DNA from 3 places in the Pseudomonas sp. D4-21 genome. Region 3 is predicted to be linked to each of the others. Evidence: riboswitches for the same ligand, from Rfam matches in the RefSeq annotation. Region 3 holds a riboswitch; each other region holds the start of a gene.
What was found. Region 3 has a riboswitch for cobalamin ahead of cobW (cobalamin biosynthesis protein CobW). Riboswitches for the same ligand answer to the same signal wherever they lie in the genome.
Positions count from the first base shown of each region.

Region 1 (7,798 bases), 1.8 Mb from region 3:
CCGGGGCTCGCCCAGCAACGCATCCAGCGCCACCGCGGCGGCACTGAGCAACGCTACGCTCATGGACGCACTCCCCAGCGATTTTCATAAATCAGTTCCTCGAGCGGCCGCGGTTTCGCCCAGCCTTCCAAGGCGAGCATGGGCGCTGGGTAAAAGCCCTCGACCGGCCCCAGGCACAGAATCGCCAGGGGCTTTGCGCCCTCCGGCAGGCCCAACAGATCGGCCATGGCCTGGGGCTCGAACAACGACACCCAGCCCATCCCCAGCCCTTCGACGCGGGCCGCCAGCCACAGATTCTGGATCGCGCAGGACAGCGAGGCCAAGTCCATTTCCGGCAAGGTCCGGCGACCGAAAATGTGCCGCTCGCGGTCGTCCATCAACGCGGCCACCAGCACTTCGGCGCAGTCGTGGATACCTTCCACCTTGAGCTTCATGAATTCATCACTACGCTCGCCCAGGGCTTCGGCGGTGCGAATGCGCTCTTCTTCCACCAGGTTCTGGATTTCGCCGCGCAAGGCGCGATCGCTGATGCGCAGAAACCGCCACGGCTGCATCAGCCCGACGCTAGGCGCCTGGTGCGCGGCTTCGAGCAGCCGGCGCAGCAATTGCGGCTCGACGCTGCCGCCGATGAAATGACGCATGTCTCGGCGTTCGGCGATGGCGCGGTAGACGGCCTCGCGTTCGGCCTGGGAAAAAGTGCTGTCTGTCATGGCCGATTCGCGAGCAGGCTCGCTCCCACACTGGCAGGCGTCGTACTGGAGATCACACCATCCCCTGTGAGAGCGAGCCTGTTCGCGAAGGCTGCTTCTCGGTCCGGCGCAAACAAAGCGGCAGTCGCCCTCGGATTGGACGGAAAATAAAAATGCACGTACGAAGCCGTCATCCGCCCTTGTCGGAAAACCGCCTCCGCCCCTCGCCCGCCATTGGGGCTATGCCCACGGGCAATCGGCTCAAGCGTGGTGCTGGTCAAGGAATGATGATAGGTATGCCCGCGCAGGTTGCCTTCCGGCAGATCCACCGATTGCAGCGCGAGGGCCGCCAAGCGTTTTTGCATCTGCGCATCGCCGCTCAACATACCCACCAGTTCGGCGCGCGTGCCGTCGACGTCGGTGAGTGAATCGAGCAGATACAGCATGCCGCCGCATTCGGCGAGCAAGGGTTTATCGGATGCATGGTGGGCACGGATCGCCGCCAGCATGGGCGCGTTTTGCGCCAGGGCAACGTGGTGCAGCTCGGGATATCCACCGGGTAGATAGAGGCTGTCCGCCTCGGGCAATTGGGTGTCGTGGATCGGCGAAAAGAAACTCAACTGCGCGCCCATGGCTTGCAGCAGATCGAGGCTGGCGCCATAGGTAAAGGCAAATGCCTCGTCACGGGCCACGGCAATGCGGACGCCGTCGAGCCACCGCTCAACGGCCGTCAGTTCCGGCGCCGCGAACTCCACCGAAGGCGGCAATGCTACTTCACAACTGCCCGCCAGCGCCTCGGCGGCGGCATCGAGACGCACGTCCAGGTCATTCAATTCGCTGGCCTGCACCAGACCAAGATGGCGGCTCGGCAGCTCGATGCCGGTTTCCCGCGAAAGCGCGCCGTACCAGCGCAAGCCTTCGGTCAGGCTCCCTTCGAGCAATTGCGCGTGGCGCAAGGTGCCGACCCGATTGGCCAAGACCCCAGCGAAGGGCAAATCCGGCTGATACCGTGCCAGGCCCAAGGCCAAGGCACCGAATGTCTGGGCCATGGCCGTGCCATCGATAACCGCCAGCACCGGCACGCCGAAATGCCGGGCCAGGTCGGCGCTAGACGGTGTGCCGTCGAACAGCCCCATCACGCCTTCAATCAAAATCAGGTCCGCTTCTGCGGCGGCTTCCCACAACAACCGGCGACTTTCCTGCTCTCCGACCATCCACATGTCCAACTGATAGACCGGCGCGCCACTGGCTCGCTCAAGGATCATTGGATCGAGGAAGTCGGGACCACACTTGAACACGCGCACCTTGCGCCCCTGGTTGCGGTGCAACCGGGCCAGAGCCGCGGTGACGGTGGTCTTGCCCTGGCCTGAAGCCGGGGCGGCAATCAAGACCGCCGGGCAATGGCGGCTGGCGGTCGACACTCGGCTCACAGTTCGACGCCTTTCTGCGCCTTTATCCCGGCCTGGAAAGCGTGCTTGATCATGCCCATTTCGGTCACGGTGTCGGCCAGCTCGATCATCTCGGGCTTGGCGCCGCGGCCTGTCACGATCACATGTTGCATGGGCGGACGAGCCTGCAGATCACTCAAGACCTGATCCAGGTCGAGGTAACCGTGCTTGAGGGCGATGTTCAGTTCGTCGAGCACCACCAGCCCAATGGACGGGTCGCTGAGCAACTCACGGGACACCGCCCACGCGGCTTCGGCGGCGGCAATGTCGCGCTGGCGATCCTGGGTTTCCCAGGTAAAGCCCTCTCCCATGACATGGAAGCGCACCTGCTCCGGGAAGCGGCGGAAAAACAGCTCCTCGCCGGTGCTGTTGCGACCCTTGATGAATTGCACCACGCCACATTGCATGCCGTGCCCCATGGCCCGGGCCAGCATGCCGAACGCAGAACTGCTCTTGCCCTTGCCGTTGCCGGTCAGCACCAGCAGAAGGCCGCACTCGTTGGGCGAATTGGCGATGCGCTCGTCAATCACGGCTTTCTTGCGCAGCATGCGCGCCAGGTGGCGTTCGTCGCGATCGGGCGTGTCGGTCATGGGGGAGCTCTCCGTTGGGACTGGATAACGGCGGGCGGGCATAAAAAAGGACGGCAACGAGCCTGGCATCGCCCACCGTGATGCCGTTGGATGAATCAGGCCGGTCTCCGGGCTCATGAGCGGCGTAACGCCTGGCTGTGCGCCTTCCCATGTCATGCGACACAGTGGCCTATACGCAGCCTTGACTCATCTACCGTTGCGGGGGCAGCGCCGGGTTTGTGTGCACGCACCGGCTTCCCTGTTTCACCCTATCGGCCATTGCCATAGAGCACCTGAAACAAGCCGCGAAGGTTAGAGGGTTGGGGGTTGAGCGTCAATTAAAGCCGCGATGGGCAGCGCAATGGATATTGGCCGGGATCAATAAGCTGACGTCAATCTTGTGTGATCCTGCGGCAAGTGATATCAAAGAGACACTACGACCCGATATCACAAGAACAAGAGGGCAAATGCGATGCAAGGCATGATCATCAGCAATCCGAAACTGGAATTCCTGCGCCCGGTGCTGGAACGCTGGTTCGATTGTATCGACCGCTACAACGCCGTGCGCGGCGATAACGACACACCCTATTGGCACAATGAAAAAGCCAATCTCGGTCTGCTGTCGGCCGCAGCCTGGATGGCGGAGATGGTCACGCTGCAGGACGCAGCGACTCGCAAGCAGAATGAAGAAGGCGAACGTAATGTCAGCGCCGATCTGTTGATTGCCAGCAGCGATGAACGCGCCTACATCCAGAGCACGCAGCGCTGGCCGAAGGTCAACAACCTGAACCTGACCCAACCGTTGCTGGAAGCCACCAGCGACGCCAAGCGGATCAGCTACGCCAGCGACCTGAAACTGGGTTGCCTGTTCATCGCCCCGCAAAAAGCCCAGCAAAGCGCGACGCCAGAAGAGTTGCAGGACATGATCGATGACCTGCAAAAGGAAAACACCTGCGCCGTGGCCTGGTACTTCCCTTATGCCTACCGCAAGTTGCGCAACGAGGCCGGACACTATCACCCAGGGGTCGCGGTGCTGTTCAAGCAGGCTCATGGTTGATTGTGGCAGCGAGCCTGCTCGCTAGACGGGGGAGCAACCCGCATTTCACTGCCAGGTTGACCTGCTTTCGCGAGCAGGCTCGCTCCCTCAGGAAATTCGTTTGCCAGGCGGGTCGACCCACCGTTGAACCATCCCACGTCTACGCTTCTCTATGAGTAATCACATGCACTCATAGGGAAGTCCGCATGCTCAAGCCAAATCACCTGTTGATCGCCGCCCTTGCTACAGGGCTTGTCGCTTGCGGCGAGTCGTCGACATTGCAGGTTTCCGACGGCATCGGCCCGTCACCGAAACTGCCCGAGCCGAACAAGACCCTGATGCCCACGGTGAACATCGCTGAAGCCATCGGATGGCCGGACGGCGCCAAGCCAACCCCGGCCCCAGGCCTGAAGGTGGTTGCCTTTGCCGAAGGCCTGGATCATCCGCGCTGGCTTTACGTGCTACCCAACGGCGATGTGCTGGTGGCCGAAACCAACGCTCCCCCCAAGCCCGACGATACCCAAGGCATTCGTGGCTGGGTCATGAAGAAAGTCATGGACCGCGCCGGCGCTGGCGTCCCCAGCCCCAATCGCATCACCCTGCTGCGGGACGCCAATCACGACGGCGTCGCCGAAACCCGGACGATTTTCCTGGAAAACCTCAATTCCCCGTTCGGCATGACGCTTGTGGGCAATGACCTCTATGTGGCCGACACCGACCGGTTGATCCGTTTCCCTTACAAGGAAGGCGATACGCAAATAAAGGCGCAACCCACCAAGGTTGTCGATTTGCCCGGCGGCCCCCTCAACCACCACTGGACCAAGAACGTCATTGCCAGCCGGGACGGTAGCAAGTTGTACGTCACGACCGGCTCCAACAGCAACGTCGCGGAAAATGGCATGGACGCGGAAGAAGGCCGCGCGGCCATCTGGGAGGTGGATCGGGCCACCGGCAGTCACCGCATCTTCGCCTCAGGGCTGCGCAACCCCAACGGCCTGGCCTGGGAGCCTCGCAGCGGCGCCCTGTGGACGGCGGTCAACGAACGGGATGAGATCGGCAGCGACTTGGTGCCGGACTACATCACCTCGGTGAAGGACGGCGGCTTTTATGGCTGGCCGTACAGCTACTACGGGCAGAACATCGACGTGCGCGTCGAGCCGCAAAATCCCGAACTTGTGGCCAAGGCCATTGCTCCCGACTATGCCGTCGGCCCTCATACGGCTTCATTGGGCCTGACCTTCGCCGAAGGCAGCACATTGCCCGCGCCGTTTACAGAAGGCGCCTTCATCGGGCAACACGGCTCCTGGAACCGCAAGCCCCACAGTGGTTACAAAGTAATCTTCGTCCCGTTCAATGCCGGCAAACCCGTGGGCCAGCCCGTGGACGTGCTGACCGGTTTCCTCAACGCAGACGAAAAAGCCCAGGGGCGGCCGGTGGGCGTGGTGATCGATAAACAAGGTGGGTTGTTGGTGGCTGATGACGTAGGGAACAAGATCTGGCGGGTATCGAAAAATTAACGCTCAAACCGATCCCCGTGGCGAGGGAGCAAGCTACCTCGCCACAAGAGCGATCCAGCGTCGCAAAAAATCAATCGTCAGGGTCAGGGATTACGCGCCAGATGTTCCGGTTGCAACACCCGCTTGGCACCGAGGTAGGCCTTCTGCCAATAGGCCTTGGACAGACTGTCGAGCTTGACCGTGCCGCCGGTGGCCGGTGCGTGGACGAAACGTCCCTCCCCTACATAAATCCCGGCATGGCTGACCTGGGATCCACCATTGGTGGCGAAGAACACCAGGTCGCCCGTCTGCAACGCATCTTTGCCGACCTCTGGCGCGTGCATGCTGATCATTTCGCGGGTGGAACGCGGCAAAGAGATCCCGGCAGCGTCACGGTACACATAGCCGATCAAACCGCTGCAATCGAAACCTGAGTCCGGCGTGTTGCCACCCCAACGATAGGGCGTCCCCACCAAGCCCAGCGCACGGAAAAGCACGTCTTCAGCGGCGGGAGAAAAAGTCTGGGAGGGTGCGAATACCACTGGAGCCCGCACCGGCGCGGGCGGTGGGGTGCGACTGGCGCAGGCGCTTAGCAGCGCGGCAAGAACAATCAGAACGAGGCGGGCCGACGTCGACATATGCGGAACAATCCTGATCTGGATGCGGCTTTTCTGCCGTGGAGATGGAAACAAATCCGCCCGCGTAGTACGCAGGCGGATTGCCATCAATCAATGATCTAGGATTCTAGCGGCTATGGGACAAACTTCAAGTAAGACTTTAAGTTTGCCCTACAAACTGTGCGCTTACTTGCGAGCCGTGACCACGGTCGGTGCCATGGCAAGGGCACGCTTGGCTTCGATGAAGGTCTTGCTCCAGTAGCTGTCGCCCAGGCTGTCGATTCGCACCCCACCGCTGCGGCGGCTGCTGGAGTGGATGAACTGGTTGTCGCCCAGGTAGATACCGGCGTGACTGACCCGACCGCGACGACCATTGGTGCTGAAAAACAACAGGTCGCCAGGCTCAAGCTGGTTGCGAGCAACCAGCGGGGCATTTACGTTGATCATTTCGCGGGTGGAACGGGGCAGGTTCATGCCCGCCTCTTCACGAAACAGGTAACCGATGAAGCCACTGCAATCGAAGCCGGCCTCGGAGGTACCGCCAAAACGGTAACGAGTGCCAATCAAGGACATGCCGCGTTCCAGGATGCTGTCCGCCAGCACCGGAAGCTGATAAGGCTTGCTGCCGGCGAAGTCTGCCAGCTCTTTATCGGAGGCCACTTCTTCCTGGAACGCAACGGAGGAAGATTGGGCAGTTACAGAACTCTTGACTTGGGGTTGCTGCGCTTGCTGGGACACTGGAGAGTGGGCAGCGCAACCGAACAACAGGGTAACGAGTGCGAGAGGCACGAGGGGTGCGAAGCGACTGAGCATGGGCACGACCGTGGCTGAAGTAGTAAAGATGGCGAGACTATGCCTTCTATCAACCTCATTTGCAAATTCAATCGATGCAAATGTGACTTCTCGGTTTTGCGTTTACATCTAAGCGCTTAAGCCCATTTTGAACATCACGTGGCCTGCCGTTCAGCAGGACCGCGGGTTTTGTCGCATTCAGAGCAGGCCATCAGCCACTACGAATAGTGGTTCTACCATCCCAAGGTTTCTTTCAAAAAAGGAATAGTCAGCTTGCGCTGGGCCTGGAGCGATGCCTGGTCGAGGCGTTCGAGCAACTCGAACAACGCGCTCATGCTGCGCGTGCCGCGGGTGAGGATGAAATGACCAACCTCGTCGGTCAGGTGCAGGCCACGTCGCGAAGCACGCAGTTGCAATGCCCGTAGCTTGTCCTCATCGGAAAGCGCACGCATCTGGAAAATCAGCGCCAGGGTCAGGCGCGATTTCAGGTCCGCCAGCTTCACCGGCAATTCCCGTGGCGAGGTCGATGCGGCGATCAACAGGCGTCGGCCGCTGTCGCGCAGTCGGTTGAACAAATGAAACAGCGCCTCTTCCCAGTCCGCCTTGCCGGCCACGGCCTGCAGGTCATCCAGGCAGACCAGTTCGTACTGCTCGAGGTTGTCGAGGATTTCAACGCCGCGATCCATCAGTTCCGCCAACGGCAGGTAGACGGCCGGCTCGCCTAGCTGCTCGAACCGCAAGCAGGCGGCCTGCAAAAGGTGCGTGCGCCCTACTCCGTCCTTGCCCCATAGGTAGATCAGGCTTTCGGTCCAGCCAGCGTCGGCTTCGCAAAGCCGCTCGACATAGCCGAGTGCAGCGGCATTGGCGCCTGGGTAGTAGTTGATAAAGGTGGCGTCATCACGCAGACGCACACCAAGGGGCAGCTGAATCGGTTTCATGCTGACTGAACGGCTCCAAAGGAACCATTAGTGGCCTCTGTGTAAAGTTTGCAAAGTTTATACCCGTGACGCAGACCGCACAATGCGCCGGACCACGAGCAAAATCAAAGGTTTGCAGCGACAAGGGAGCGAAGCGTCAGTTCCCCTGACGTCCCGCCCTGGATTTAACCTACAGTTCGGGGTCTTCAACGCCGCTGTAGATGTCCGAATCCT
Region 1 is NZ_CP071664.1:1,532,315-1,540,112, reverse strand. Features, by position in the region: gene cbiB (adenosylcobinamide-phosphate synthase CbiB) at 1-63, opposite strand, end outside; gene bluB (5,6-dimethylbenzimidazole synthase) at 60-710, opposite strand; gene J3Q04_RS06875 (cobyrinate a,c-diamide synthase) at 707-2,119, opposite strand; gene cobO (cob(I)yrinic acid a,c-diamide adenosyltransferase) at 2,116-2,727, opposite strand; cobalamin riboswitch at 2,809-3,018, opposite strand; gene J3Q04_RS06865 (hypothetical protein) at 3,179-3,763, shown strand; gene J3Q04_RS06860 (PQQ-dependent sugar dehydrogenase) at 3,949-5,259, shown strand; gene J3Q04_RS06855 (C40 family peptidase) at 5,343-5,876, opposite strand; gene J3Q04_RS06850 (C40 family peptidase) at 6,042-6,668, opposite strand; gene hda (DnaA regulatory inactivator Hda) at 6,881-7,585, opposite strand; gene J3Q04_RS06840 (AI-2E family transporter) at 7,755-7,798, opposite strand, start outside.
Region 1: another riboswitch for cobalamin. It lies ahead of cobO (cob(I)yrinic acid a,c-diamide adenosyltransferase); the one in region 3 lies ahead of cobW (cobalamin biosynthesis protein CobW).

Region 2 (7,798 bases), 120 kb from region 3:
TACCGTTCATCGGGCCGGCGTCTCGGCGGGTACGCCTTGGGCTTCTCTAAGTTGTTCCACAGCACAGTGGGCAATTCGCTGGCACGCCTTCGCCAGTTCCATCCGACCTATCACTAACCCAATCCGAATATGCCCCGCCGCACTCGGCCCAAACGCCTCCCCCGCCAACACCGACACGCCATACCCGTCCAGCAGCCGCTCGGCAAACGTTTGGGCATCCAGCCCCGTCTCACGCACATCGACCATTACGAACATGCCGCCATCGGGTCGTACAGGTTTGAGCCCTGGACAGCCCTCAAGCGCCGCGCATACCAAGTCCCGACGTTGGCGATACTCCGCGCGCATCTGCGCCACTTCCGGCAGATCCCGTTCAAGGGCAACCAGGGCACCGCACTGGACGAAATCCGGCAAACCAAACAGCATGCACAGCGACAGATTGGAAAGGTGTTCAGCGAGAGGTTCGGGGCCAATGGCCCAGCCGATGCGCCAACCGGTCATGGCATGGGATTTGGACAGGCTGTTGATGGTGACTGTGCGCTCGGCCATGCCCGGCAGGCCGGCCGGGCTGATGTGCTCGCCTTCGTAGAGCAGGTCGCTGTAGACCTCATCGCTGATCAGCCACAGATCGTGTTCGATGCACAGTTGCGCCAGGGCTTGCCAGGTGCACAGCGGCAGGCTGGCGCCGGAGGGGTTGTTGGGGCTGTTGATCAGCATCGCACGGGTGCGCGGGGTGATCAGCCGGGCGACGTCGGCCGGCTGGACTCGGAAGCCGTTCTCCGGCGTCACCGCCACCGGCACCACTTTCGCTGCGCAGGCACCGAATACCGCTTCGTAGGTGACGTACATCGGTTCGGCGACGATCACTTCATCGCCAGGGTCGAGCAGGCATTGCGCGACTAGACGCCGCATTGCGCGCCGGGCAGCACCGTAACGTGGCCCGCGCCCACTGGTTGGCCGCAGCGTTGTTGGTGCCGCCGGGCGATGCTGGCGCGCAGGCTGTACAAGCCGCTGGTGTCCGAATAGTGGGTATCGCCGGCACGCAGGCTGGCGACGGCGGCCTCGACAATGGCGGGCGGTGTGTCGAAATCCGGATCGCCCACCGAGAGCAACAGCACGTCCCTGCCCTCCTCGCGCATGGCCAGTGCCCGGTCATGAATGGCCCAGGCGGCAGCGCCGTCGCCAGTGATGCGTTGGGTCAGGGCTGAAAAGCGCATGTCATTTCCTTGTGAGTCGCGGTATTGAGCTCAACCCTATCTCAAATCCCGAAGCGCGCCACCGTTTGGATGGCCTTGCGCATTGACGCCCGGCCCTCGCCCATGGTCTGCTGTACGCCAGTTTGGGTGCCCTTCACAGGGTGAAACGGGAAACCGGTGAATCGTGTGCTTTACTTCAAGGCCACGTCAGTCCGGTGCTGCCCCCGCAACGGTAAGCGAGTGAAGCGTCGAAACCACTGTGCATGCGCATGGGAAGGGGACGCTTTCAGGCAAGGCTCAGGCCCTGCCCCTCGTGAGCCCGGAGACCGGCCCATGACTTCTTTTCAACAAACCCGCGGTGGGCGGGCGCTGTTCGAATCCCGGCGAGTCTTCGCCTGGGTTTTCATTGCGCTCGGTCCGCCCGCTGACACCAGAGGGAAGCGCCATGTCGACCATCAGCAGCACCGCCCGCACGAACAGTAGCACCGTCACCCTGAGCCAGCGCTTGAGCGCCGCGGTCCTTGCCTCGATTCTCGGCGCGGGCCTGGTGTATTTCGCCGGTTTCTCCCACATCGAAGCGGTGCACAACGCAGCCCACGACACACGGCACAGCGCCGCGTTCCCGTGCCATTGAGCGCCGACACCATGATCAAGCGTATCGCGCAAACCGCCGGTTTCAGTGGATTGTTGGCCGCCCTGCTGCTGACTCTTCTACAAAGTTTTTGGGTATCGCCGCTGATCCAGCAAGCCGAGACCTACGAAAAGGCCCCGGCCGCCGAGGTCCATGAACACGCCGCTGGGGTTGCACACAGCCATGACGCGCAAGCCTGGGAGCCGGAGGACGGCTGGCAACGCGTGCTCTCCACCACCGGCGGCAACCTGGTGGTCGCGGTGGGTTTTGCGCTGATGCTCGCGGGCCTGTACCCCTTGCGTGAACCGACGCGCACATCCCAGGGTTTGCTCTGGGGCCTGGCCGGCCATGCCACCTTCGTCCTGGCGCCGACGCTGGGCTTGCCCCCGGAACTGCCGGGCACTGCTGCGGCGGATCTGGCCCAACGGCAGATGTGGTGGATCGGCACCGCTGCGTGCACGGCGGTGGGCATCGCCCTGATTGCGTTCGGTCGGCATTGGCTGTTGAAAGTGTTGGGCCTTGCGACCTTGCTGATTCCTCACGTCATTGGCGCCCCGCAGCCGGACGTGCATTCCATGCTCGCGCCCGAGGCGCTGGAAAGTGAGTTCAAGCTCGCTTCGCAATTGACCAATGTTGCGTTTTGGCTGGCCTTGGGCCTGATCAGCGCCTGGCTGTTCCGCCGTGGTGCACAGGCTCACGACCAAGCATGAGTGGCGGGCCGATCCTGGTGGTCGGCCTCGGCTGCCAGCGCGGTTGCCCGGCCAGCACGTTGCGGGCATTGCTTGAGCAGGCGCTGCTGGCCCACGGTATCGCGCTCGACGAAATAAGGGCATTGGCGAGCATTGACCGCAAGCGTGACGAGCCGGGGCTGCTGGAGTTGGCAGCGCAATTATCGCTGCCGCTGACGTGTTTCAGCGCTGAACAACTGGCGGGTTATCAAGCACAGCTCAGCCATCGCTCAGCCATCGCTTTCGAGCATATGGGTTGCCATGGCGTCGCCGAAAGCGCCGCCCTCGCCCTGGCCGATCAACTGGGTGTTTCGCCCGCAAGATTGCGAGTTACCCGCCAGAAAGGCCCGCAGGCGACATTGGCATTGGCGATGGCTTTGTAACACTCGATAATCGCTCGCCGAATCATGAGCATTGCTCATGCACGCCCTCATCTTTGCATAGGAACCGGTCATGACCGTTTACTTCATCGGCGCCGGCCCTGGCGATCCGGAGCTGATCACCGTCAAGGGCCAGCGGCTGATTCGCAACTGCGCCGTGATCATCTACGCCGGCTCCCTGGTGCCAACGGCCGTGCTGGAAGGCCACCGCGCCGAACAAGTGGTCAACAGCGCCGAGCTGCACCTGGAACAGATCATCGATCTGATAAAGTCGGCACACCTCAACGGTCAGGATGTAGCGCGAGTGCACTCCGGCGACCCAAGCCTTTACGGCGCGATCGGCGAGCAGATCCGCTACCTGCGGGAGCTGGACATTCCTTTCGAAATCATCCCGGGCGTGACCGCCACTTCAGCCTGCGCCGCTCTGCTCGGTGCCGAGCTGACGCTGCCAGACATATCCCAAAGCGTGATCCTGACCCGCTACGCGGACAAAACCGCCATGCCCACGGGAGAAGAGCTGGTCAGCCTGGCGCAACACGGCGCCACCATGGCGATTCACTTGGGCGTCAACCATCTGGAAAAAATCATCGATGAGCTGCTGCCCCACTACGGCGGCGATTGTCCGATTGCGGTAATTCACCGGGCGACGTGGCCCGATCAGGATTGGGTGGTGGGGACGCTGGAGGATGTTGCCGAAAAGGTACGGGCCAAGGGCTATCGGCGTACGGCGTTGATTCTGGTGGGACGGGTGTTGGGCAATGATGTATTCAGCGAATCATCGCTGTACCGCGCTGGACATGCGCATCTCTACCGACCCTGACTCATCACGGTCCCTTGTGGGAGCGTGCTTGATCGCGATGACAAAGGCACATTCAACATCATCGCAAGCTGACCCACCGCTATCGCGAGCAAGCTCGCTCCCACAGGGTTCGGCAGGTGCCCACAGGTTACGCGCCGATCACCGAAGCTGTTGTGGCGAGGGAGCTTGCTCCCGCTGGACCGCGAAGCGGTCCCTGGGTAACCCACGCACCCATCACGGAGAACGCGCCGGTTGCCTTGCGATTGCTTCGCAATCGAGCGGGAGCAAGCTCCCTCGCCACAGTGTTCTGCGCGCAGCGAACACCTATCAGTAGTAGGCGTTTTCTTTCTGCGTGTGGTCGGTCACGTCGCGTACGCCCTTGAGTTCCGGGATGCGCTCGAGCAACGTGCGCTCGATGCCTTCCTTCAAGGTGACGTCGGCCTGGCCGCAGCCCTGGCAGCCGCCGCCGAACTGGAGCACGGCGATGCCGTCTTCCACCACGTCGATCAACGATACCTGGCCGCCGTGGCTGGCCAGCCCCGGGTTGATTTCGGTTTGCAGGTAGTAATTGATGCGCTCGTTGACCGGGCTGTCGGCGTTGACCATCGGCACTTTCGCGTTCGGTGCCTTGATGGTCAGCTGGCCGCCCATTCGGTCAGTGGCGTAGTCGACCACCGCATCGTCCAGGAAAGCTTCGCTGAACGAATCGATGTACGCGGTGAAGCTTTTGAGCCCCAGCGCGGTGTCTTCAGGTTTTTCTTCTCCCGGCTTGCAGTAGGCAATGCACGTCTCTGCGTACTGGGTGCCGGGCTGGGTGATGAAGATGCGGATCCCGATACCCGGGGTGTTCTGCTTGGACAGCAGGTCGGCCAGGTAATCGTGGGCGGCATCGGTAATGGTAATGGCGGTCATGGAAACTCCTCGCAGGCTTGCCGGCAGTTTACGCCAATCATCGCGCCGGACAAAGTCCTAGTATTTTTGTCAGGAAAGAACCCGACGATGTGAAGGCACATCGCCAGGCGCCTCGATCAGAGATTCTGGTAGCGATTCATGTCCAGCACCCTGCTTCCATGGGGTCGGTTTCCATGGCGTCGACAAATGCCGGCACCTGCCCGGCGGGGATGTTGAAGATGAAATTCGGATAGCTGCTGAGCACGCCCGGATCGCTGCCCAGGTTCAACTGGCAGGCAGAGTCATGGCAGGCGTGGCAGGCCACGCATTTTTCGGTGAAGATCGGCTGGATGTCGCGGGTATAGGAAATCGCGGGAGCGGGACTTCCGGCGGCTGCGGTAAAGGACAACAGCAGCAACAGACTGCCGGATAACAAGCGGTACGGCATGTCTCGGTCCCTAAGAATTCTCCGACGATTCTACCGGGCAGGCATCACCTTGCAAACATGAGCGATATTCATGCAAAAGCCCAGCATGATCAAATACCGCACAGGTTTGCTATGATCCCGGCTTTCGTAATGGTCTTTTTTTCCAGGTAGTCCTATGTCCGATCGCAGCGCTCGCCTCCATCTTCTCCAGCAAGCCCTCAAGGAACGTATCCTGATCCTCGATGGCGGCATGGGCACGATGATCCAGAGCTACAAACTGGAAGAACAGGACTACCGGGGCAAGCGTTTCGCCGACTGGCCAAGCGACGTCAAGGGCAACAACGACTTGCTCGTACTGACCCGCCCCGACGTGATCGGCTCGATTGAAAAAGCCTACCTGGATGCCGGCGCCGACATCCTCGAGACCAACACCTTCAACGCCACCCAGGTGTCCCAGGCGGACTATGGCATGCAGGGCCTGGCCTATGAATTGAACCTGGAAGGCGCGCGCCTGGCCCGCCAGGTCGCCGACGCCAAGACCCTGGAAACCCCGGACAAGCCGCGCTTCGTCGCCGGCGTGCTCGGCCCGACCAGCCGTACCTGCTCGCTGTCGCCGGACGTGAACAACCCCGGCTACCGCAACGTGACCTTCGACGAACTGGTGGAGAACTACACCGAAGCCACCAAGGGCCTGATCGAAGGCGGCGCCGACCTGATCCTGATCGAAACCATTTTTGACACGCTGAACGCCAAGGCCGCGATTTTTGCCGTGCAAGGTGTCTACGAAGAACTGGGCGTCGAACTGCCGATCATGATCTCCGGCACCATCACCGACGCCTCCGGCCGCACCCTCTCCGGCCAGACCACCGAAGCCTTCTGGAACTCGGTAGCCCACGCCAAGCCGATCTCGGTCGGCCTGAACTGCGCCCTCGGCGCCAGCGAATTGCGTCCCTACCTGGAAGAGCTGTCGAACAAGGCCAGCACCCACGTATCGGCCCACCCGAACGCCGGCCTGCCCAACGAATTCGGCGAATACGATGAACTGCCGGTGGACACCGCCAAAGTCATCGAAGAGTTTGCCCAGAGTGGCTTCCTTAACATCGTCGGCGGCTGCTGCGGCACTACTCCGGCGCACATCGAAGCGATCGCCAAGGCCGTGGCCGGTTATGCGCCGCGGCAGATTCCGGAGATTCCCCGGGCGTGCCGCCTGTCGGGGCTGGAACCGTTCACCATCGATCGCAGCTCCTTGTTCGTCAACGTCGGCGAGCGGACCAACATCACCGGTTCCGCCAAGTTCGCCCGGCTGATCCGCGAGGACAACTACACCGAAGCCTTGGAAGTGGCCTTGCAACAAGTCGAGGCCGGCGCCCAGGTGATCGACATCAACATGGACGAGGGCATGCTCGATTCGAAGAAGGCCATGGTGACCTTCCTCAATCTGATCGCTGGCGAACCGGACATTTCCCGGGTGCCGATCATGATCGACTCCTCCAAGTGGGAAGTGATCGAAGCGGGCCTCAAGTGCATCCAGGGCAAGGGCATCGTCAACTCCATCAGCATGAAGGAAGGCGTCGAGCAGTTCATCCACCACGCCAAGCTGTGCAAGCGCTACGGCGCCGCCGTGGTGGTGATGGCCTTCGACGAAGCCGGCCAGGCCGACACCGAGGCGCGCAAGAAGGAAATCTGCAAGCGCTCCTACGACATCCTGGTCAATGAAGTCGGCTTTCCCCCAGAAGACATCATCTTCGACCCGAACATCTTCGCCGTCGCCACCGGCATCGAAGAGCACAACAACTATGCCGTGGACTTCATCAACGCCTGCGCCTACATCCGCGACGAACTGCCTTACGCGCTGACCTCCGGCGGCGTGTCCAACGTGTCGTTCTCGTTCCGCGGCAACAACCCGGTGCGCGAGGCGATCCACTCGGTGTTCCTGTTGCATGCGATCCGTGCGGGCCTGACCATGGGCATCGTCAACGCCGGCCAATTGGAGATCTACGACCAGATCCCGGTGGAGCTGCGCGACGCCGTGGAAGACGTGATCCTCAACCGCACCCCCGAGGGCACCGATGCCCTGCTCGCCATCGCCGACAAGTACAAGGGCGACGGCAGCGTCAAGGAAGCGGAAACCGAGGAATGGCGCGGCTGGGAAGTGAACAAGCGCCTGGAGCATGCGCTGGTCAAAGGCATCACCACCCATATCGTTGAAGACACCGAGGAGTCGCGGCTGTCGTTCGCCCGGCCGATCGAAGTGATCGAAGGCCCGCTGATGGCCGGCATGAACATCGTTGGCGACCTGTTTGGCGCCGGCAAGATGTTCCTGCCCCAGGTGGTCAAATCCGCCCGCGTGATGAAGCAGGCGGTGGCGCACCTGATCCCGTTCATCGAGGCGGAAAAAGGCGACAAGCCGGAAGCCAAGGGCAAGATCCTCATGGCGACGGTCAAGGGCGACGTGCATGACATCGGCAAGAACATCGTCGGCGTCGTGCTCGGGTGCAACGGCTACGACATCGTCGACTTGGGGGTGATGGTGCCGGCGGAGAAGATCCTTCAGGTGGCCAAGGACGAGAAGTGCGACATCATCGGCCTGTCCGGCCTGATCACCCCGTCCCTGGACGAAATGGTGCACGTGGCTCGCGAGATGCAGCGCCAGGATTTCCACCTGCCGCTGATGATCGGCGGCGCCACCACCTCCAAGGCTCACACGGCGGTGAAGATCGAGCCCAAGTACAGCAACGACGCGGTGATC
Region 2 is NZ_CP071664.1:3,428,689-3,436,486, forward strand. Features, by position in the region: partial or broken gene J3Q04_RS15255 (pyridoxal phosphate-dependent aminotransferase) at 7-1,214, opposite strand; cobalamin riboswitch at 1,322-1,542, shown strand; gene J3Q04_RS15260 (CbtB domain-containing protein) at 1,639-1,827, shown strand; gene J3Q04_RS15265 (CbtA family protein) at 1,839-2,534, shown strand; gene J3Q04_RS15270 (cobalamin biosynthesis protein) at 2,531-2,935, shown strand; gene cobM (precorrin-4 C(11)-methyltransferase) at 3,006-3,752, shown strand; gene nfuA (Fe-S biogenesis protein NfuA) at 4,059-4,643, opposite strand; partial or broken gene J3Q04_RS15285 (hypothetical protein) at 4,888-5,070, opposite strand; gene metH (methionine synthase) at 5,225-7,798, shown strand, end outside.
Region 2: another riboswitch for cobalamin. It lies ahead of J3Q04_RS15260 (CbtB domain-containing protein); the one in region 3 lies ahead of cobW (cobalamin biosynthesis protein CobW).

Region 3 (7,798 bases):
ATGTCCCGCAGGGCGTCGGGGTTGTGCTGCCGGACGAAGTCACGGGTATGCGGATCGAGCAGATAGGCATCGGCCAGCAAGGCGTACTGGTGGTCTTCGATCAACTGGGTGGTGGCGTCGAAGGCGAACAGGTTGTCCACCGTCGCCGCCAGTTCGAACGCGCCTTTGTAGCCATGACGCTTGACCCCGTCGATCCACTTCGGATTGGCCGCGCGGGAACGGATGACTCGGTTGAGTTCTTCTTTCAAGGTACGGATCTTCGGCAGATCCGGTTGGCTGTGATCGCCGTTATAACTGGCGGCGGTTTCGCCGCTGAGGGTTTCCACGGCTGCGAGCATGCCGCCCTGGAATTGGTAGTAATCGTTGGAATCGAGCAGGTCGTGCTCACGGTTGTCCTGGTTCTGCAACACCGCTTGCACCTGGCTCAGGCGCCGGGAAAATTGCGCCCGCGCGGCGGTGCCTTCGTCGCCCGCACCATATGCATAACCGCCCCAGTTGAGGTACACCTCGGCGAGGTCTTCGCGACTCTGCCAGAGCCGACCGTCGATGGCCCCTTGTACGCCCGCCCCATAGGCGCCGGGCTTGGCGCCGAAAATCCGCCAGCCGGCCTGGCGCGCCGCGTCTTCCATGGGCAAGCCCGATTGCAGCAAGGCTTCGCGCTCGGCACGCACTTTGGCCGCCAGCGGGTTCATGTCATCGGGTTCATCCAGGGCCGCTACGGCTTGCACCGCCGCATCGAACAAGCGGATCAGATTGGCGAAGGCGTCCCGGAAGAACCCGGACACCCGCAACGTCACATCCACCCGAGGCCGGTCCAGCAGGCTCAACGGCAGGATCTCGAAATCGTCGACCCGCTGGCTGCCCGTGGCCCACACCGGACGCACGCCCATCAGCGCCATGGCCTGGGCAATGTCGTCGCCGCCGGTGCGCATGGTGGCGGTGCCCCACACCGACAGGCCGAGCTGGCGCAGGTGATCGCCGTGGTCTTGCAGGTGCCGCTCCAGAATCAGGCTCGCCGACTGAAAACCGATGCGCCACGCCGTGGTGGAGGGCAAGTTGCGCACGTCGACGGAGAAGAAGTTGCGCCCGGTGGGCAGCACATCCAATCGTCCGCGACTCGGCGCGCCACTGGGGCCGGCCGGTACGAAACGCCCGCCCAATGCGTCGAGCAAGCCGCCCATTTCCGCCGAGCCACAGGCATCCAGGCGTGGCGCGACGACGGCACGCAGGTGGTCGATGATGCCGTGCACCGTCTCCCACCCCGGCGCGTCGAGCTGCGCGATATCGCCGGCCAAGGCTTGCTCGATCAGTCGCGCCGCGAACAGCTCCAGACGCTCACGGCTGTCGCCGACGGTGCGCCAGGGCTCATCGCTGACGTCGCGCAAAGCCTCGGGACGCTCGCCGGCCCAAGGCTCGGCCAAGGTGCAATCGAGCGGATCGAAGCCCAACCCGAACGCCTTGGCCAGGGCCCGCAGCAGGCTCGACTGGGCGCCCTTGCCGTCGCCACGGGGAATGCGCAGCAATGCCAGCAAGGTGTCGATGCGCAGCCGTCCGCTCGGCGACTCGCCAAAAATATGCAGGCCATCGCGAATCTGCGATTCCTTCAGGTCGCACAGGTAGGTGTCCAGGCGCGGCAGCCAGATCGCCGCGTCGGCGTCGCTGTCGAGGCCGGCGTCGAGTTGCAGCTCGCGGTCGATATGCGTCTCGCGCACCAGGGCCAGGATGTCCCGTTGCAATTCCCTGGCGCGGCGCGGATCGAGCAATTGCGCCTCGTAGTATTCGTCAGCCAGCAGCTCCAGGTTGCGCAGCGGCCCGTAGGTTTCGGCGCGGGTCAGCGGTGGCATCAGGTGGTCGATGATCACCGCCTGGGTACGCCGCTTGGCCTGAGCGCCCTCGCCCGGGTCGTTGACGATGAACGGATAGATGTTTGGCAGCGGCCCAAGCAGCGCGTCCGGCCAGCAGTTTTCCGACAGCCCGACGCCCTTGCCCGGCAGCCATTCGAGGTTACCGTGCTTGCCGACGTGGATCACGGCGTGAGCGCCGTAGGTGTGGCGCAACCAGAAATAGAACGCGAGGTAGCCATGGGGCGGCACCAGGTCCGGGTCGTGGTACACCGCGCTCGGATCGACCTGATACCCCCGCGCCGGCTGAATGCCGACGAACGTCAGGCCCAGGCGCAGGCCGGCGATCATCAAGCGTCCGTCACGGAACATCGGGTCCTGCTCGGGTGCGCCCCAACGGTCCAGCACCGCTTGGCGATTGGCCTCGGGCAGCGCGTCGAACAGGGCCCGGTACGCGTCGACGGCCAGGCTCTGATGACAAGGCTGCAGGTCGAGGCTGTCCAGGTCGTTGGTGACGCCGCCGAGCAACTGCCGGATCAGCGCGGTGCCGCTGGCCGGCAGCTCGGTGGTCAGCGGATAACCCTCGGCCTGCATCGCCCGCAGAATATTCAGCGCCGCCGCTGGCGTGTCCAGGCCGACGCCGTTGCCGATGCGTCCGTCCCGGGTCGGGTAGTTGGCCAGGATCAGCGCCACGCGCTTTTCGCCGTTGGGCAGGCGCGCCAGGGTGGTCCAGCGGCGGGCCATTCCAGCGACAAAATCCATGCGTTCGGGTACCGCCCGGTAGCAGACTACATCGCTCTGGCTGCGCTCGCTGCGCCAGGCCAGGTCCTTGAAACTGATGGGCCGGCTGATGATTCGCCCGTCCAGTTCCGGCAAGGCGATGTGCATCGCCAGGTCTCGTGGGCCCAGGCCTTGTTCGCTGGCGCGCCAGCCGGGTTCGTTGTCCTGGGCGCAGATCGCCTGGATCACCGGGATATCGCGGCGAAACGGCCGCAGGTGCGGCGCTTCCGGACTCGATTGTGCAAAACCGGTGGTGTTGAGAATAACCCCCGTTGCCACTTCGTCCAGCCAGTCTTCCACCTGTGCCAGACAACCGGGTTCCTTGAGGCTCGCCACGGCGATCGGCAAAGGGTTGAGCCCCGCCGCTTGCAGCCGCTGGCAGAACACGTCGATGAACGCGGTGTTCGCGGCTTGCAGGTGGGAGCGATAAAACAACAGCGCCGCTACGGGATCGCCTGCCCGCCAGTCCGCTTGCCAATCATTCAGGGTCGCGTTGGTTTTTTCCGGGTGATAGATCGCCGTGCGCGCCAGGGGCTGGGGCTCGCCCCACGGATAATCGCGGCCAAACCATTGGCTGCCCAGGTGACGGAACAGGTTAAGGGCGTTTTCCAATCCGCCTTGACGAAGAAACTGCCAGAGCCGATCGCGGTGCTCGGCGGACACGTTGCTCAGATCGCTGAGCTCCGGGTCCGGACGGTCGTCCCCCGGCACCAGGATCAATTTCACCCCGCGCCCGGCCAGTTCCACCAGGCGCTCGATGCCGTAGCGCCAATAGCCGATGCCACCGTGCAACGACAGCAGGACGACCTTGGCGTGGCGCAATACATCTTCAACGTACAGATCCACCGAGGCGTGGTTCTGCACGTGCATCGGGTTGGCGAGGCGAAACTGCGGAAAATCGTCCGGCAACTGCCGCGCCGCTTCTGCCAGCAGCGCCAGGCTGGAATCGCCGCTGCACAGGATCACCAGCTCGGCGGGGGTTTGCCCGAGGTCGGCGATGTTGTCATCCGACACGAAACCACCGGGCTGGGTCCTGAGCAGGTGCATGGTTTAGACGCTGAGGGCGGCGCGCAACTGCGCTTCGAGCAGCCCGGCGTCCAGGGCCTGGCCGATCAGCACCAGACGTGTGACGCGCGCTTCATCGGCGCCCCACTGGCGGTCGAAGTGCTTGTCGAAGCGCGTGCCCACACCTTGGATCAACAGGCGCATCGGCTTGTTCGGGATGGCCGCGAAGCCCTTGACCCGCAACACGTCATGCTGAATTACCAGTTGCGTCAGCGCGTCCAGCAGCAGGCTTTCGTCAGCTTGGGGCAGTTCGATGGAAATCGAATCGAAGGCATCGTGATCGTGGTCGTCGTCATCGCCGTCATGGTGGTGGTCGTGATGGCTGTGGCGGCTGTCGATGTGTTCCTCGGAGCCCGCGCCCAGGCCGATCAACACGTCCAGCGGCAGGCGACCGTTGCTGGCTTCGATGACCTTGACCGCTGGCGGCAGCTCTTCGGCGACTTCCAGGCGGACTTTGGCCAGGTCCTCGGGGTTGATCAGGTCGGCTTTGTTGAGGATCACCAGGTCGGCGCTCGCCAGTTGATCGGCGAACAGCTCGTGCAGGGGTGATTCATGGTCCAGGTTCGGGTCCAGCTTGCGCTGGGCATCGACCTTGACCGGGAACGCGGCGAAGGTGCCCGCGGCCACGGCCGGGCTATCGACCACGGTGATGACCGCATCGACGGTGCAGGCGCTGCGGATTTCCGGCCACTGGAAGGCCTGGACCAGCGGCTTGGGCAAGGCCAGGCCGGAGGTTTCGATGAGGATGTGGTCGAGGTCGCCGCGACGCGCCACCAACTCACGCATCACCGGAAAGAACTCTTCCTGCACGGTGCAGCACAGGCAGCCGTTGGCCAGTTCATAGACGCGGCCGTTGGCTTCTTCTTCGGTGCAACCGATGGAGCACTGCTTGAGGATCTCCCCGTCAATGCCCAGTTCGCCGAACTCATTGACGATGACCGCGATACGTCGGCCTTGGGCGTTGTCGAGCATGTGCCGCAGCAAGGTGGTCTTACCCGACCCGAGGAAACCGGTGACGATGGTGACGGGGAGTTTGGCCAGTGTTTTCATCGGATGCCCTTTGGCAAGGTGGCGGGCAAACGGGACGACAACCACTGGCACAGGCGCGCGCGGAAGATTTCGCCACCGGATCACCCCGCCCGGTTGTAGTGAGAATCTGTTGTCGAGGCAGGTCTCCTGGCTGACGGCGGGCCAAATCGGCTTTTTTCAAAGCCGGGACTGACATTTTGCTGCGCCTTCCCGTGTGCCCGTTGTATAGGGCTAGCACAGTGGCCTTGCAGAAACAGCACCGTTCACAGTTGCGGGGGCAGCCGCGGCTTGGACCGCGTTCCCTTCTCAGGCTCTGTACGCGAACATTTCATACAGACCCTAGCTTCGGCGCGTGCCGAAGAACCTCGAAGGCGCAAGGCTACGCAGGGTGTGCGGGCGGGTCAATGTCCCAAGGCAATCTCCGACGACTGATGCGTCCTGGCGACTGCCCCAAGGGCAAGTCAGCGCGCCGCCACTCGCCAGAGCCGGGCGATGTCCTGGGCCCGCTCGGCCAGCAGGCGTGGCGCATCGGCGCAAGCTTCTTGTAGCGTCATCGGCCCATTCGCCAGGGCAAACGCGGCATCGATGCCGTGCTCATAAAGCGCTTCGTAGCCCTCCCCCAGCGTGCCGGCGATGACCACCACCGGTACGCCGCGCCGCTGGGCGATACGGGCTACGCCAAACGGCGTCTTGCCACGCAGGGTCTGGGCGTCGAAACGGCCTTCGCCGGTGATCACCAGGTCGGCGCCGTCGATCGCAGCGGCCAGGCCGGTCAATTGCGCGACGACTTCCACGCCGGTACGAAACTGCGCCTGGAGGAACGCCTTGGCGGCAAACCCCAGGCCGCCAGCGGCACCGCTGCCGGGTTCGTCGCGAACGTCGCGGTTCAACACCTGGGCACAATGTTCAGCAAAGTGCCCCAGCGCCCGGTCCAGTTGTTGCACCTGCTCGGCGGAGGCGCCTTTCTGCGGGCCGAACACGGCTGAAGCGCCATGGGCACCGCAAAGGGGGTTGTCGACATCGGCGGCAATCTCGAAGCACACGCCGGCCAGGCGCGGGTCCAGGTCGCCAAGGTCGATACGCGCCAGTTTGCCCAAGGCCAGGCCGCCGGGGGGCAGGGCTTGGCCCTGGTCGTCCAGCAACGCCACGCCCAGTGCCTGCATCGCCCCGGCGCCGCCGTCGTTGGTGGCGCTGCCACCGATCGCCAGGATGACTCGGCTCGCCCCTTCATCCAAAGCGGCGCGGATCAGTTCGCCAGTGCCATAGGTGCTGCTGGAACAAGCGTCGCGCTGTCCCGGCGGCACCAGTTGCAGGCCGCTGGCCTCGGCCATCTCGATGATCGCCGTGCGGCTGTCGGGCAACCAGCCCCAGCGGGCTTGGACAGCGGCGCCCAGCGGGCCACGGACCCGCGCCTCGCGCCATTGGCCATCGCAGGCCGCGAGCACCGCCTCCACCGTTCCCTCGCCGCCATCGGCCATTGGGCACTTGATCAGCTGCGCGTCCGGCCAGACCTCGGCCAGCCCTCCTGCGATGGCGTCCGCCACGGCCTGGGCGCTGAGGCTGTCCTTGAACGAGTCGGGGGCGATGACTATTTTCATTTTTGTTCTCCGGTTCCGATGTACAGCATGCTGCCAGCTGACCGCGATTCTGACGCCGGTCCGCCGCACAAAAGACCTTGGGCATTATTGGTCAAATTCACAAAGGATGGGTTGGCATTGCTGGCCTCTTCGCGAGCAGGCTCGCTTCCACATGGGAACTGCTGTGGTCGCATATTCTGTAATCACTGGAGATCAATGGTGGGAGCGAGCCTGCTCGCGAAGGGGGTCACTCCGGAAAATTTTGATTATGTGGCAACAGTTGAACCCCCAGGTACAACGCCAGCATCCCATCCAGCCTGAGCGGGTCGACGCCGCTGAGTTCGGCGATGCGTTCCATGCGATAGCGCAGGCTGTTGCGGTGGATGCCCAGGGCGTCGGCGCAGGCCTGGCTCTGGCCGTCGTGTTCGCACCAGCTTCGCAAGGTAGCGAGCAATTGGCCGTTGCTGTCCTTGGCGATCACTTTGCGCAACGGGCTGAGCAGTTCGTCGAGGGCATCATCGCTGCGATGCCGCCAGAGCATCACCGGCAGCCGATAGCGATTGAGCAGCAGCAAGCGCGACTGCGGCAGGACATCGCGCCCATACGCCAGCAGATCCGCCACCCGCCGGTAGCAACGGCGCAGCCCCGCCAGCCCCTCGGCCTGACCGCCCACAGCAACTCGCAGGATGCTCCAGCCCAGGCCATCGAGCTTGCCCAGCAGCCGCTCGTTCTCCACCGAGGCCGTGACCGGCCGGCACCAGAGCAAGGAGGATTTGGACGACGTCAGGCACCAGCTGTCCGGGTAGCGCGACATCAGCCAGGCGCTCAGCGATTCGACGGTTTGACCAGGGCCATGCTCCAAGCCCAATTCGAACAGATACGGTACGCGCGACAGCTGCGGCTTGAGGCCCATCTGCTGCGCTTCATCGAGCAACCTTGGCGAATCACCGGCATCGCCTAGCAGCAATGCCAGCAAGTCATCGCAACGCTGACGGCGCCATTGCTGCTCGGCCTGCTGGTTGCGCTGGCCGAGCAGCATTTCGGCGGTCATGCGCACCAGTTCGGCGTAAGTGCGCAATTGCGCGGGTTCGCCGGTAATGCCCAGCACGCCGATCAAGCGCTGGTCGAGCATCAATGGCAGGTTGATTCCCGGCTGTACGCCCTTGAGGTGGACGGCGGTGTGCTCGTCGATTTCCACCACCCGTCCGTTGGCGAGGACCAGTTGCGCGCCCTCGTGGCGGGTATTGATGCGCTCGCGCTCGCCGCTGCCGAGGATCAAGCCCTGGTTGTCCATGACGTTGACGTTATAGGGCAGAATCGCCATCGCCCGGTCGACGATGTCCTGCGCCAGGTCGTGATCGAGTTCGAACATGGGCGGTGTTCCTTGCAAACGGCGTGATTGTTGTTTTGAGGTGCGCCGCCCACGGGATTGGTCAGGCGCACAGGGTCGGATTGCAAACGTTGTGCTGCGGCACAAAGACACGGGACCTTGGGCTGGCCGAGACT
Region 3 is NZ_CP071664.1:3,313,410-3,321,207, forward strand. Features, by position in the region: gene cobN (cobaltochelatase subunit CobN) at 1-3,668, opposite strand, end outside; gene cobW (cobalamin biosynthesis protein CobW) at 3,672-4,736, opposite strand; cobalamin riboswitch at 4,836-5,072, opposite strand; gene J3Q04_RS14720 (glycerate kinase) at 5,177-6,313, opposite strand; gene J3Q04_RS14725 (sugar diacid recognition domain-containing protein) at 6,540-7,664, opposite strand.